3 regions of the Methylorubrum pseudosasae genome follow, and region 3 is predicted to be linked to each of the others. Evidence: riboswitches for the same ligand, from Rfam matches in the RefSeq annotation. Region 3 holds a riboswitch; each other region holds the start of a gene.

Region 1 (4,929 bases), 4.1 Mb from region 3:
GAAGCCGGGTCCGAGGCGGCGTGACCGTCTGCACCGCCAGCTTCGGGTTGCGGCGTAGCCGAGCGAGCGAGACCGGAAGGATCGAGACCACGACGTCGGCCTCGCCGCTCTCGGCCATCAGGGCACGCGTCTCTCCCTGCCCGACGGCGAGGTAGCGCGCCCGCGCGATGGCGGGCCGCCCGCCCCACCACTCGTCGAAGCGCTCCAGGTCGATCCGCAGCGGCGGGGCGACCGTGGTGGCGCGATAGGGGCCGGTGCCGATGACCCGGATGACCCGCCCGCTCGGGTCGTAGGAGCCCGGCGCCAGGATGATCGTGGTGTGGTTCGCCAGGAAGGCCGGCAACAGCGCGAAGGGCCGATGCAGCGCGACGACGACGGCCCCGTCCTCGGCCGAGATCGCGGCTATGGGCACCCGCGAGAGCGGGCCGACATTCGCCCGGGCGCGCCGCAGGCTCTCGGCGGCATCCTCCGCGGTCAGGGGCGAGCCGTCATGGAATCTGACGCCCGAACGCAGGGGGAGGCGCCAGGTGAGGCCATCCGGCGCGACCGTCCAGCCGGTGGCGAGGCCGGGAGCCGGGGCGCCCGCCGCATCGACGCCGACCAGGGTCTCGGCGACCTGCAGGCGGGTGAAGGCGTGGCCGTTGCTCGCGGGATCGAGGCCGCCGACCTCCCAGGGGCCGACGACGGTCAGCGCGCGCTCGGGCGCGCTCCGACCCTCGGCGGCACCGGCGTCTGGGGCCAGTGCGAGGAGGCCGGCAAGGCCGAGCAGGCCGAGGAGGACGGCGCGGCGTGGCCGGGGCACGAACGTCATGCGGAACGGGGCTCCGGGGAGAGGCATCAGAAGCGGGCGGCGACGCCGCCGGTGATCAGGCGCGGCGTGCCCGGCGTCGCGTAGCGGTTCTGCCAAGCGCGGTCGTAGTAGACCTCGTCGAAGAGGTTATCGACGTTCAGGTAGACCCGCACGTCCGGCGTGATCCGGTAGTAGGAGATCAGGTTGAAGGTCGCATATTCCGGCAGGTCGAAGGTCGAGACGGCCGTGCCCGCCGCGCGGCGGCCGACGAAGTTCACGCCGCCGCCGAGGCCGAGGCCTCGCAGCGCGCCGCCCAGGAACTCGTAGACGCTCTGGAACGCGAAGGCGTTCTCGGGGATGTTGGCGATGCGCGAGCCGACCGGGATGGTGTTGTCGCGGGTCACGGCGGCATCGACGTAGGTGTAGGTCCCGATGACCCGCCAGCCCGGGGCGAGGTAACCCGCGACGCTCAGGTCGAAGCCGCGGCTGCGGATCTCGCCCGCCGCGACGCTGAAGTTCTGGTCCACCGGATCCGCCGTGAGGACGTTCGTGCGGGCGATGTCGAACAGGGCGGCGGTGGCGCTGAGGCGGCCGTCGAACAGGTCGAACTTCGCACCGACCTCGTAGCCCTCGCCTTCCTGGAAGGCGAAGGGCCGGAAGTTGCGGTCGGTGCCGCTGTTCGGCCGGAACGAGCGCGCGTAGTTGCCGTAGACCGAGACCCAGTCGAGCAGGTCGTAGACGAGACCGAAGCGCGGCGTCGCGGCCGTGCCCTGGAGGCGCGTCGTGGTGTTGTTGATGTAGGAGGTCGAGGTCAGGCCGATGTCCTCGACGCGCACGCCCACAAGGGCGTGCAGGCGCGGCGTGATGTCGATCTGGTCCTGCACATATCCCGCGTAGCTCTGGGTGTTCTCCAGGAGGTTGCTGCCCGGCACGGTGAGCGGCGGCAGAGCCTGGCCGTAGCGAGGGTTGAGCAGGTCGAGGAAGAACGGGTTGGTGGTCGAATTCGACCGGGTGATCACCTCCCGGTAGCGGTAGCTGTCGTATTCCAGCCCGAGCAGCAGGGTGTGCCGGAAGGGGCCGGTCTCGAACTTGCCGGCGAGGTTCACCTGCAGGTCGAGGTCGGACCAAGTCAGCTCGCGATGGTCCAGGGTGCGCCGAAGGGTGCGTCCGTCGTTGAGGACGCCGACCGTCTGCACGGCGTCGCCCGCGATGTTGCCGCCCAGCACCTGCGTGCCGGCGGTCAGCACCCAGTCGGGATCGAACCGGTGCTCGATGCGCAGCTGGCCGAGGGCGTTGTCGTTGCGGAACGGCGCGAGGCCGGGCTCGCCGATGTAGCGGGAGCGCGGCACCGCCAGGACGTTGCCGCGGAATGGCACGATACCTCGGTCGAAGATCTGCCCAGCGCTGATCAGCTCGCCTTCGAGCGTGATCGTGGTGTCCGCGGTGGGGCGCCAGGCGATGGCAGGCGCGACGTAGTAGCGGTCGCTGCTCACGAAATCGCGGAAGCTGCCGTTGTCCTCGACCGCGCCGATGATACGGGCCAGGACCGTCCCGTCCTCGCTGACGGCGCCCGTCGCGTCGAAGGTGCTGCGCTTCGTGTTGAAGCTGCCGTACTGCGTGCCAACGGCGAAGGTGCGCTCGGCCAACGGCTGCTTCGAGACGATGTTGAAGGTGCCGCCCGGATCGCCCCGGCCGTAGAGGAAGGCCGAGGGGCCTTTCAGAACCTCGACCCGCTCGATCGAGGCGATGTCGGGCGAGTTCGGGTAGCCGCGGTTGATTGGGAACCCGTTGCGGTAATACTCGCCCGTGGCGAAGCCGCGGATCGTGAACTCGGTCAGGCCAAGGCCAGCGAAGGGGTTTGCCCGGCCGACGCCTGCGAGATCGAGGGCGGTATCGATCCGGGTCGCGGCGGCGTCTTCGAGCACTTGGTTCGGGACGACGACGACGGTCTGGGGAACCTCCCGCAGGGGGGTATCGGTGCGGGTCGCGCTGACGCTCTGCTTCGCCAGATAGCCGTCCGCGACGAGACGGGGGCCGGCGGTCCCCTGGACCGTTAGCTCGTCCAGCCGAACCTCCTGGGTCGCGTCGGCGGCCAACTGCGCGGAGGCGATGACCGGATCGAGGCCTACGGCAAGAAAAGTGGCCAGGGCGACCGTGCACGACCGCGCCTGTTCCCGGCTCGGGCCGGATGCGGCGGCACGACCGGCCTTATCACCCGGCTTGCGAGCGGCTCGAAATGATTCCGAGAGCGTGAGACCTGACCGGTGCGGCATCGAAGAAGCCCTTGACCGGACAAGGGCAATTCCAGGCACGCTTGCGCGAGAGCAGGCGGTCAGCGCCTGCCACGGCCATGCGTTCCCTTCGGACACCCCGCCCGAGAAACGAAAACCATCGCCAAGGCAGGTCTCCTGGCTCGCGGGTCGTCACCTCTGCCTGACCTTCCCGGTGCGGGGCACCAGTGATCATTCTCGGCAGCGGCTCGCCGCTCACAGTTGCGGGGGCAGCTTCGGTTTCGCCCTCGCGGGCTTCACCGAATTCCCTCTTAGCTCACGGTCACGGGACCGTGAGAACCTTGACGGTAGCCCTCATCGGTCCTGCAGGTACGGGAGTCAACCGATCGAACGCGGCTTCGATAGCTGGCGCGTCCGGCACAGGGCTGTCCGTTCCTGCTCAGTAACAGGTGGCTCCTTCGACCGCATTGTCCTGTCCACAAGTCGGAACATCGTCGTCCATCTGTCGAGAGCAGGTTGTTGACAGGTGTTGCCCGGCCGCGACGGACCTGAGCCGGAAGCTCGGTAGTATGTCCGCGACGGTTCCCCTTGGGGATCAAAAGGGAACGCGGTGAGGGCGCAAGCTCGATGCCGCGGCTGCCCCCGCAACTGTAAGCGGCGAGCCTTCCGCCACCATGTCACTGGGCAGCCTCGCCCGGGAAGACGGTGAGAGGGCAGCGACCCGCGAGCCAGGAGACCTGCCGTCCATCGTGGTCACACGCGGAGCGTGCCGGACGGGGTGTGTCGGCAGGTGTTGGTGATGGCGCGCGGTTTGCTCCGTACCCTCATCGGCCTCGTTCGCGGTGACGTGCCACTGCCGTTGCCCCGAGGCCCCGATGTCCGACCTTCAGCCTCCGCCAGTCTCGCGCTGCCTCATGGCGGGCGCCCTGGCCGCCGCCCTCTGTATCGCCCCGACCTGTGCGGGCGCGCAGGCCGCTCGCGCTGACGAGGTCACCCTGTCGGAGATCTCTGTGAGCGCCGTGGCCGTGCCGACCGCTGCTGCTGCCGGTCCGGCCTCGGCCAGCGCCGGCTACGTCGGTGGGGTGTCGGGTATCGGCGGCGCGCTTCGCCCGGTCGACGCTGCGAGCGGCGGCATTATCTCGGGCGCGCAGCTCAACAGCCGCCCGGTCACCCGCCCCGGCGAGGTGCTGGAGGAGGTGCCGGGCCTCATCGTCACGCAGCACTCGGGCGAGGGCAAGGCCAACCAGTTCTTCCTGCGCGGCTTCAACCTCGACCACGGCACCGACATCGCCCTGTTCGTGGACGGCATGCCGGTCAACATGCGCACCCACGCCCACGGCCAGGGCTACGCCGACCTCAATTTCCTGATCCCCGAACTCGTCGGCGCGGTCGAGTTCCACAAGGGGCCGTACTTCGTGCGCGACGGCGACTTCGCCTCCGCCGGCTCGGTGCGGATCGACTACCTCGACACGGTGGCCCAGAACCTCGCGCTCACCTCCATCGGCAGCTTCGGCTACAAGCGCGCGCTGTCTTTCGCCTCCGTGCCGCTCGGCGCCGGCAACCTGCTGGTGGCCGGCGAGGCGCAGACCTATGACGGGCCCTGGGACGTGCCCGACCGGTTGAGGAAGCTCAACAGCGTCCTGCGCTACAGCCAGGGCACGGCCACCGACGGCTTCTCGGTCACCGGCATGGCCTACTGGGCGAAGTGGAACGCCACCAACCAGGTCCCGGAGCGCGCGGTCGCCGAGGGGATCATCGGGCGCTACGGCACGCTCAACCCGACGGATGGCGGCGATACCGGCCGCTTCTCGCTCTCGGGTCGCTGGAGCGGGACCGACGAGACCAGCATCACGCGCGCGAACGCCTACGTCATCCGCTACCGGATGAACCTCTGGAACGATTTCACCT
Region 2 (4,929 bases), 4.1 Mb from region 3:
TGATTCAAGGCCGGCTGCCGCTCTGATTACCGCAAATATCGGGCCTATCAAAGCGGTTACTATGCTCCAAAAGTCTGTGCGAGCGGCTAATTTGCTCCCCGCGTGTTTTCTATAAGTATTTCTGACGGCCATCAGTAGATATCACCTGCAATTGCTCTCACCAAAGTTCGGGATTGATCTGTCGGAAGCCGGGCCATCGCCGCCCGCTCCACACGCCGATGACATAAGTGTGCGATTTGCGGGTTACATCAAGCATTCCACATTGCTGCGGTGGCGATCGAAGCCTGACCGGACGTACCGCCATAAACGCTGCAATGGGCTAGGCGGCATCGGGCGATGAACGCCTTTGTTGAGCAGTTTGAGGAGGCGTTCGTGCACAGAAATGAAGGCTCTGGCACGGAGGTCGCCACCGATGCTCTGCTGCGGAGCATGGTTGAGAGCGAGCGCGTTGGCCTAACCTTCAGTGCCGTGCGCGACGGAGGAGTACTCACTACATGGCAGGTACCCGGAAGGGCACAGCTTGGGCCGGATCTCGGCCGTGTCGGCGCAGACCTAACTGGAGATTCCTACTGGAAGGAACTCCTCCGGCTCGGCGAGCGTATTCACGCTGTTGGCGGCCTTGATGCCTTAGATGAAGCCAACATGTACATTGTGCATATGGATCCCCAGCATTCAGACTGGCGCGCCATGGTGCTGGAGAGCGTATGGTTTAATATTGGTCGTGAATAGTAGTAAGATAACTGCCAGCAATCCGCACCCGTTGTCTCGTCCTCAGGTCGTTACTTTCCTTGCGAGGTGCCTGATCTAAATCCTGGATGGGATCTTAAGCGGCCCTCGTAGGGGGAACGGTGCGTAGACTTAATTTGAAATGGTGTATCACGCCACCCTCTGTATGTCCTCGATCGGCAGCCGATAGTCGAATGGCGAGCCCATCACTTCCAGGGAGATGACACCAACGGCGCCGCCCTCTGCAGTGCCGACGAACTTTCCGACGAAGCCGCTGAACAGGCCCGAGCTAGCCCGCACCTCCTCACCCACCTGCATGCCGGCGAGCGGCGTGAGGTTCGTGCGCCCTGGCCGAACCTGAGCGCTCGATTGACGAGCGAGTGCGTCGGAAAGCATGGAACATGGAGCCTCGGGCAACGGCAGTGGCACGTCACCGCGAACGAGGCCTCAGCTCACCGCCTCCTCGCAGGAAGGCAGCGCTTCGACACCCGCCAGGACACCCCGCCCGACGCGTTTCGCGTGTGACCACGACTGACGGCACGTCTCCTGGCTCGCGGGTCGCAGCCCTCTCACCGTCTTCCCGGGCGAGGCTGCCCAGTGACATGGTGGCGGAAGGCTCGACGCTTACAGTTGCGGGGGCAGCCGCGGCATCAGGTTACCCCTCACCGCGTTCCCTTTTGATCCCCGAGGGGAACCGTCACGCGCATGTTACCGCCATCGTCTGCGCAATCCGTCGCTTTGCAGCAACACCATACACAAAACCCTTTTCGTACCCAACCGTGGGCACGGCTCGACCGCCTCCCCTGCGGTGACCCGCGAAGGTCCACTTTTACTTTGATAGTGGCTTAGGTTCCGGACCCATAAGTTTGGCTTGGCGGGTGTGCCTGTGATTTCTTCCGGGTGAGGGAGGAGCCAATGGGCGAGTTCTGGTTGACCGACGAGCAGTTTGCAAAGATCGCACCGCACCTTCCGACAGACACCCGGGGTAAGGAGCGCGTCGACGACCGACGTGTGATCAGCGGGATCATCCACGTGTTGAAGTCGGGCGGGCGTTGGACGGACGCCCCGCGTGAGATCTACGGCCCGAAGAAGACCCTCTACAATCGCTTCGTGCGCTGGGCGGCCAAGGGGATCTGGAGGGATCTGTTCGAGACCCTGGCCCGGGCCGGTTGGCCCCCCTCCCAGGTGCTGATCGACTCCTCGGCCGTGAAGGCGCATCGCTGCGCCTCCGGTGGAAAGGGGGGGAGCAAAGCCATGCCATCGGCCGCTCGCGGGGTGGACGCACCACCAAGATCCACGCGCTCACCGACCGGTTCTGCCGCCCGCTCGCCTTCCTGCTGACGGGCGGTCAGGTGGCGGACTGCAAGGCGGGGGCACAGCTCTTGGAGGGCGCGCCAGCGTGCCGGATCATGTTGGCCGACAAAGGGCTACGACAGCGACGCCATCCGCCGTCAGATCGAGGCGACCGGGGGCGGCGCCCAACATCCCGCCCAAGTCCAACCGGCGATGGAAGCCGTGCTTCTCCCCCGTCCTGTACAAGGGCCGCAACGCCATCGAGCGGATGTTCGGGCGCCTCAAGGACTTCCGCCGCATCGCCACCCGATACGACCGGCTGGCAGCCAACTACCTGGCGGCCGTCTGCATCGCCGCTACCGTCAGCTACTGGTTATGAGTCCGGAGCCTAATACTCAGACGGCTTCGTAGGTCTGCTCGGGGTCGAGAGCGGCGGTTCAGCGCCTGCCAACCCAATGTCGGCTCGTGGCGCGTAGCCGACCAGTCGGCATGCTAACTCCTGACCCCAAGCGGACATTCGAGGTGCTGCCGCTAAAGGTCCGGACGGGAGCGGCGACCAGAGCTTGGCGCTTCGTCCGGCAGCAGAAGTTCCGTGTCCGACCCATGACGGTCGACAATCGACCTGCTCAGCCTGCTTGGAAGAGGGCGTAGATGCGCTCGGCTGGAACATGATCCGCTTTGGACGAGAAAGCAGCATCGCATGTCACATCCGAGTCGCTCGGCTCGTCATGGCTTTGAACGTCGATCTCTGGCGCTCCGAGCACAAGGAAATGACATGAGCGAGAACAAGCGACTGGTCTGGAACGAGGTGGCTCCGCAGGGTGCCAAAGCGCTTTATGGCATTCACCACTACATCACCACTGGCACCGATCTACCCAATGAGCTGATCCATCTCGTCTTTCTGCGAGTGTCGCAGATTAACGGCTGCGCGCACTGCATCGACTTGCACACCCGGGATCTCCTTAACACGATGCCATTCGAGAAGGTCGCCCTGGTTCCGGTCTGGGCCGAGGTACCCCACCTGTTTTCTGACCAATACCGCGCCGCGCTCGCGTGGGCGGAGGAAGTCACGCTGGTCAGCGATACGCACGCTTCCGATGAGGCCTATGCGGCCGCAAGCACAGCCTTCGCGCCCAAGGATCTAGTGGACCTCACAATCACCATCGCCGCGATGAACGCGTTCAACCGCCTCGGTGCACCCTTCCGCCTCCCGGTCCAGGCGAAACATTAGTCGGTTCTGCGCTCTGTCAGGGGCGGCGCCAGCGCCGTCCCATTCCTGCGGATGTCAATTGATCTCCGGCGGCAGTTCCACGTCTCATGTCGCTAATTTTTTTCTGGGGCATGTCACATTGGGACCGACCCGCCTCGTCATTTGTTCGACGGACGCCTGAAAGCGGCAAGGAGCCGCCCCGTCCGTTCTCGAACAAGGAGACGGGTACCATGAAGATCGTGGTGATTGGCGGAGGCGGCCTCATCGGCAGGCATCTGACGGTCGAACTGTCGCGACAAGGACATGAGGCCATTGCAGCTTCGCCGAGCAGCGGCGTCAATACGCTAACGGGCGAAGGCTTGGCCGGGGTTCTTGCCAGAGCCGACGTCGTCGTTGACGTGTCGAACTCTCCGTCCTTCGAGGACGCGGCGGTGCTGGCCTTCTTCGAGCGCTCTGGCCGCAATCTCCTCGCCGCGGAGCGCGAGGCGGGTGTGAAACATCACGTCGCCCTATCCATCGTCGGCACGGACCGCCTGGAGGGGAACGGATACTTCCTCGCGAAGGTCGCGCAGGAGCGATTGATCGCGGCTTCTGGCCTTCCCTACACCATCGTCCGGGCGACGCAGTTCTTCGAGTTCGTCGCGACGATCGCCCAGGCTTCCGTCGCAGGCGACCGCATCGTTGTTCCCGATGCCGACTTCCAGCCGATCGCCGCCGCCGATGTAGCCGCAGCGCTCGCCGATGTCGCGCTTGCTCCCCCGCGCAACGCGACGATCGAGATCGCTGGGCCGGACCGCCTGCCGTTCCGCGACTTCGTCGCCCACTCGATCGCATCCACCGGCGACCGTCGGGAGGTGCTTGCCGACAGGGCGGCGCGCTACTTCGGCGCTGCGCTCGATAAGGGTTCGCTTGTTCCCGAGCATGCGGAAGCGGCACGGCTCGGACCGACGCGGTTTGAGAGCTGGCTCGCTGCTGCCTGAACCGCTGCGCTTCTCCCCATCCACGAAGAAAGACCCTTCCATGTTCAGAGCATTTCTGCTGGGCGCCCTCGTTGCCGTCTCCGTCGTTCCTGCGATGGCGGCCGATGTTGCAAGGGGCGAGGCCCGGGTCACGACGATCTTTGACCATCCACTACCTTCGGTTCCCGGCAAGAGCCTGCGCGGCGTCCTCGTCGAGTACGGTCCGGGCGGGTCCTCACCGTCCCACACCCACGCCGCATCTGCCTTCATCACTGCAACTGTGATCGAGGGCGCGGTGCGCAGCCGGATCAACGACGGCCCGGAGAAAGTCTTCCGCGTCGGGGAGAGCTTTGTCGAAATGCCCGGTGATCACCACGGTGTCAGCGCTAATGCCAGCGACGTCGAGCCCTCCAAGCTCCTCGCCGTCTTCGTCGTGGACACGGCTGACCGGGTGTTGACGACGCCGGACCGACCCTAACAGCGGCGGCGCGGGAACTCAGCTGTTCAAGGCGGCAAGGATAGCCGATGGTCATCCACATTCGCTCAACCGGCTTCGTTTACGAGGAACGGGCCATGTCGCAGGCCGAAATTGCCACGGCGACCTTCGAGGTCCATCGCGCGCGGCTGTTGCGCATCGCCTACCGCATGCTTGGCTCGCGCAGCGAAGCGGAGGATGTCGTGCAGAATGCCTGGCTGCGCTGGGTGGCGGTGGACCAGACGAAGGTCTCTGCTCCCTATCCG
Region 3 (4,929 bases):
CCGGCGAGCAGGGCGAGGACGGGGACCGCGAGCCAGAGCCCGCGCGGCCGCCGGCCTGCGGCCTCGCCCCGGTTCATCCGCGCAGGGCGGCGGCGACCGCGTCCTGATCGAAGCCTTTGAGGCCGATGACGACGAGGCGTCCGTCGCGGGGCTCCGAACCCTTCCACGGGCGGTCGTAATGGGAGGCGACGCGCCGGCCGACGCCCTGCACCACGAGGCGCATCGGCTTGCCCTTCACCTCGGCAAAGCCCTTGATCCGCAGCACGCCCTCGGTCTCGGCCGCCTTCTCCACGCGGGCGGACAGGTCTTCCGGGCTGCCGGCGATGCCGACGGGGATCGCGACCGATTCGAAATCGTCGTGGTCGTGATCCTCGCCCTCGCCGTGATGCGAGGGGCGCGCGTCGAGGTCGTCCTCGGCCGCCGCCGCGATGCCGAGCAGCACACGCGGGTCGAGCCGGCCGTGCTCGGTCTCGACGATCTCGACCGCGCGGGGCAGGTGCGCCTGGATGTCGGCGCGGACCTTGTCGCGGCCCGCTGCGTCGAGCAGGTCGGCCTTGTTGAGCACCACGAGGTCGGCGCAGAGGATCTGGTCCTCGAACACCTCCTCCAGCGGGTTGTCGTGATCGACCGATTGGTCCGCCGCGCGCTGGTTGGCGAGGGCGTCGGGGTCCTCGGCGAACATCCCCGCGGCGACCGCCGGGCCGTCCACCACCGCGACCACGCCGTCCACGGTCACCCGCGAGCGGATCGCCGGCCACTGGAAGGCCTGCACCAGGGGCTTGGGCAGGGCGAGGCCGGAGGTCTCGATCAGGATGTGCTCCGGCGGCTCGGGCCGGTCCAGAAGCTTGGTCAGCGCCGGCACGAAGTCGTCGGCCACGGTGCAGCAGATGCAGCCGTTGGGCAGCTCCACCACGGAATCCTCGTTGCAGCCCTCGATGCCGCAGGCGGCGAGGAACGAGCCGTCGAAGCCGAGATCGCCGAACTCGTTGACGATGATGGCAAGGCGGCGCCCGCGGGCGTTCTCGACGGTATGGCGCACGAGCGTCGTCTTGCCGGCCCCGAGGAAGCCGGTGACGATGGTGCAGGGGATCTTGTCCACGAGGCTCATGGCTCTGAGACTTCCGGTTCGGGGCCAGCTGAGTGTCTCTCACGAAACTCCTGGCCAGGAGTTTCGTGAGGAACTCTGAGCGGCGGGATGCGGGCGACGACGCCCTTACGAAACGCCTCCGGGCGCTCGCGCCAGGGCACGACGCCGTCAGGGGTCTCGAGGTAACGGCGCAGGCCCGCCAGAAGGGTGCGGGCGGAGGTGTCGGGGTCTTCGAGCGCGTCGAAGTCGCCGTAGACGTAGGTCCAGCGGTCGGGCGAGACGACCGCGACGGTGCAGGGCCGCTTGCAGACCGAAAGGCACTCGGTGCCCTCGATCGTCAGGCCCGGCACGGGCTCACGCCCTGCCTCCGCCAGCAGCGCGGCCAGCAGCTTGGCCCCGGCGCGCGGCTCGGACGCGTCACCCGCCGCGCGGCAGGTGGTGCAGACCGACAGGATGGCGCTATCGGGATCAGGCATTCGCACGGGCACCCGCCTCGCGGCCGAACAGGCCCCAGGCCCAGCCATAGGCGAGCCCGATCACCGCCCAGAACACGAAGCCGATAGCGAGCGCGCGTGCGGCGAACTGCGCGGCCGTGGCCGGCGGCACCTGCGAGGAGACGGTGTCGATCGATTGCGGCGCGCCCGCGAGATGCGGCGCGACGATGAGGACGAGGCCACCGAGGATCGTCAGCGGCACCCGCCGCACGGCGATCAGGTAGAGTCCGAGCCCGGTCGCCACCACCGTCATCAGCCACCACGACTGGCGCAGCACGAGCGGCGCCGCCCCCATGCCGGGCAGTTCCGGCGGCAGGCCGATGGCGGGGGCGAGGACCACCGCGAGGAAGCCGGCGATGCCGACGACGAGTCCGCCCTGCGGGGTCGGCTCACGGCGCAGGGCCAGCATCACCGCCGCGAGCAGCAGCGCGTAGCCGACGCCGCCGACCAGCGTGGCGAGACCGGTGAAGGCCATCCGCTGAAGGCCCGGCGCAGGCTGCCACGCGTCGGCCGTGCCGTGGTCGTGTCCGCCCTCGCCATGCGCATGCGCGTGGGCCGGGACGATCAGGGCGGCGAAAGAGGTCTCATCGCGGGAGGGCGGTAGGGCGGCATGCGCGCCCTCGCCTTCAAAGGTCTCCGCCTGAAGGATCAGCGGGGAGGTCAGCGTGAGCTGCAGGCCCGTCGCGACGACGGACGCGAGGAAGCCGGCGACGAGCGCCGCCGACAGCAACCGGATGATCATGGAACTGCTTTGAAGCCGCTGAATGCGCGGATCAGTGGCAGGGGAAGTTCTGCGCGTGGCGGAAATCGTGCGCCGCGTTGTGCAGCACCGAGGCCGGGGCGAAGCCCGCCACGAAGACGAGACCGAGGCCGAGGAAGGCGGCGACGAGGAGCGCGCGGGCGCCCTCGGCCGAACGGGTGGTGGCGGCCTGGGTCTGAAGGGTCGCAGTCGTCATCGGGTCACGAGCTCCGGCCGCCCCACCGGCGGCGTTCGAGAACAAAACTTCGCTGGACGGCAGGTCTCCTGGCTCGCGGCTGGTATCGTGCCTGCCGCCTTCCCGGATCACCCGGTGGCTCGTGGCAGGAACTCGCCGCTTACAGTTGCGGGGGCAGCCGCGGAATTGAGGCTTCTGGAAAACCTCTCACCGCATTCCCTTTTCACCCCGTTGCCGGGGCACCGTCACGGAGCGGTCATAGCCTGATGCGGACGGACGCACAACGTGTCCCGCACCGGCCGCGATCACCGCAGCGCCCAGAGGAAGGCCGCCACCGCCGCCAGACCGAGCCCGCTGCGGACTGCGTGCAGGCGGATCCAGCGTTGCATCAGCGGCGCCACGACCGGATCGGCACTCGATGCGGCGAGCAGGGCACGGTTGGTCGGCATGATCGCCAGCATCGTATAGGGCCAGTTGGCGAGCGCGAGCGCCGCCCCGAGCCCCCATCGCGGATCGCCGGTACGCGCCCAGGCGAGCAGGCCGAGGGCGGTGGCGGCCAGCGCCAAGCCGCCCTGCATCCGGGTCGCGCGGCGATAGCTCGGGCGCCATTGCTGCAATTGGGAGGCCGGGTCGAGGACCAGCCGGGCCGGATGCTCCACGAAGCCGACATAGAGCGCGGCGCCGGCAAAGGCCGCCGCCGCGACGAGGGCGAGTTCACCGATCAGCATCGTGGTCTCCCGGTTGTTCGCCGCTCCGGCGTTCGCCGGCCCGCTCGCCGATGGTCCGCACGAGGGCGCGGGCCGCATTGAGCGCCGCAGGGTCGAGATCGCGGGCGAGTGCGGCCGCCCAGGGCGCCTGCCGCGCCGCCGCCGCCGCGTAGGCATCCCGGCCCGCGGGCGTGAGGAGAACGAGGCGGGCGCGCAGGTGGTGGGGATTGTCCGCGAAGCTCACGAGGCCGGCTTTCGCCAGCTCATTGACCGTCCGCTGCACGCCCTGGCGCGTCATGCCCATGTCGCGGGCGATGCGGGCGACCGGCAGCGGCTGCGCCGCGAGTGCGACGGCGCCCAGAACCTGCCAGCGGGCGCTGGTGAGGCCGAAATCCCCCACCAGCCGATCGCCGGCGGCCAGCAGCGCGCCGCTCGACCGGAAGATCTCCAGCACCAGAGCCGTCGCGGCGTCCGCGGCCTCATGATCTGAACGTTTCATGACAATATGCTGCCGATTTGACAGCATATTGTCAATAGACTGACTTTGACGCGCTGGCGGCGCGTGGGGCAAAGGGTGCGGATGCTTCAGGCCGCCCCCCGGATGACCCTGGTGCTCGGCGGTGCGCGGTCGGGCAAGAGCGCCTATGCCGAGCGGCTGATCGAGGCCTGTCCCGCCCCCTGGCTCTACATCGCCACGGCGCAGGCCTGGGACGAGGAGATGCGGGTCCGCATCGACGAGCACCGGGCGCGGCGCTCCGACTCCTGGCACACCCTCGACGTGCCGATGGCGCTGCCGGAGGCGGTGGCCGCCGCGACCGGGCCGGTGCTGGTCGATTGCCTCACGCTCTGGCTCACCAACCTGCTGCTGGCCGAGGCGGATCTCGACGCGGCGACCGAGGCCCTGGCGCGGGCCTGCGCCGCGGCGCCGGGTCCGCTGGTGCTGGTGGCCAACGAAGTCGGCCTCGGCATCGTGCCGGACAACGCGCTCGCCCGCCGCTTCCGCGATGCGGCCGGGCGGCTGCACCAGCGGCTGGCGCGCGAGGCCGACCGGGTCGTGCTCACCGTCGCCGGGCTGCCGCTGACGGTCAAACCCTCACGCGAGAATCCCTGATGACCGAAGACGACACGCGCCACCGCGAAAAGATGGCCAAGCGCAAGGCGGTGCAGGACGCCGAGGTCGCCTCGAAGAAGATCGAGAAGGGCCTGCTGATCGTCCATACCGGCCCCGGCAAGGGCAAGACCACGGCCGCCCTCGGCCTCGTGCTGCGCATGCTCGGGCGGGGTCATCGGGTCGGCGTGGTGCAGTTCATCAAGGGCGCCTGGGACACGGGTGAGGCCCGCGCGCTCAAGAGCTTCGGCGACCAGATCGTCTGGCAGGCGCTCGGCGAGGGCTTCACCTGGGAGACGCAGGACAAGGCCCGCGACATCGCCGCCTGCGCCAACGCCTGGGAAACCGCGCGCGCTCTGATGGCGGACGAGAGCATCCGCCTGCTCGTCCTCGACGAGCTGAACATCGCCCTACGCTACGACTATCTCGACCTCGACGCGGTGCTCGCCGACCTCGCCGCCCGGCGTCCCGACCTTCACGTCGTCGTGACCGGCCGCAACGCCAAGCCGGCGCTGATCGAGGCCGCTGACCTCGTCACCGAGATGGGCAGCGTGAAGCACCATTTCTCCGCCGGGGTGAAGGCGCAGGAGGGGATCGA

The links. A riboswitch is a leader RNA that binds a small molecule or an ion and turns the genes downstream of it on or off. The one in region 3 is predicted to bind cobalamin.
Region 1: another riboswitch for cobalamin. It lies ahead of M2437_RS06465 (TonB-dependent siderophore receptor); the one in region 3 lies ahead of M2437_RS25810 (CbtB domain-containing protein).
Region 2: another riboswitch for cobalamin. It lies ahead of M2437_RS06520 (hypothetical protein); the one in region 3 lies ahead of M2437_RS25810 (CbtB domain-containing protein).

Annotation. Positions count from the first base shown of each region.
Region 1 covers NZ_JAQGDU010000002.1:1,192,690-1,197,618, reverse strand. Annotated here, with positions in the region: gene M2437_RS06470 (ABC transporter substrate-binding protein) at 1-811, opposite strand, end outside; gene M2437_RS06465 (TonB-dependent siderophore receptor) at 838-3,063, opposite strand; cobalamin riboswitch at 3,172-3,380, opposite strand; cobalamin riboswitch at 3,584-3,780, shown strand; gene M2437_RS06460 (TonB-dependent receptor) at 3,897-4,929, shown strand, end outside.
Region 2 covers NZ_JAQGDU010000002.1:1,203,470-1,208,398, reverse strand. Annotated here, with positions in the region: gene M2437_RS06525 (hypothetical protein) at 337-729, shown strand; gene M2437_RS06520 (hypothetical protein) at 877-1,122, opposite strand; cobalamin riboswitch at 1,246-1,440, opposite strand; partial or broken gene M2437_RS06515 (IS5-like element ISMex15 family transposase) at 1,642-2,398, shown strand; gene M2437_RS06510 (carboxymuconolactone decarboxylase family protein) at 2,795-3,250, shown strand; gene M2437_RS06505 (SDR family oxidoreductase) at 3,460-4,209, shown strand; gene M2437_RS06500 (cupin domain-containing protein) at 4,250-4,666, shown strand; gene M2437_RS06495 (sigma-70 family RNA polymerase sigma factor) at 4,762-4,929, shown strand, end outside.
Region 3 covers NZ_JAQGDU010000002.1:5,269,623-5,274,551, reverse strand. Annotated here, with positions in the region: gene M2437_RS25830 (DUF4349 domain-containing protein) at 1-77, opposite strand, end outside; gene cobW (cobalamin biosynthesis protein CobW) at 74-1,108, opposite strand; gene M2437_RS25820 (DUF1636 family protein) at 1,105-1,563, opposite strand; gene M2437_RS25815 (CbtA family protein) at 1,556-2,323, opposite strand; gene M2437_RS25810 (CbtB domain-containing protein) at 2,355-2,537, opposite strand; cobalamin riboswitch at 2,579-2,777, opposite strand; gene M2437_RS25805 (anthrone oxygenase family protein) at 2,822-3,244, opposite strand; gene M2437_RS25800 (MarR family winged helix-turn-helix transcriptional regulator) at 3,231-3,722, opposite strand; gene cobU (bifunctional adenosylcobinamide kinase/adenosylcobinamide-phosphate guanylyltransferase) at 3,804-4,334, shown strand; gene cobO (cob(I)yrinic acid a,c-diamide adenosyltransferase) at 4,334-4,929, shown strand, end outside.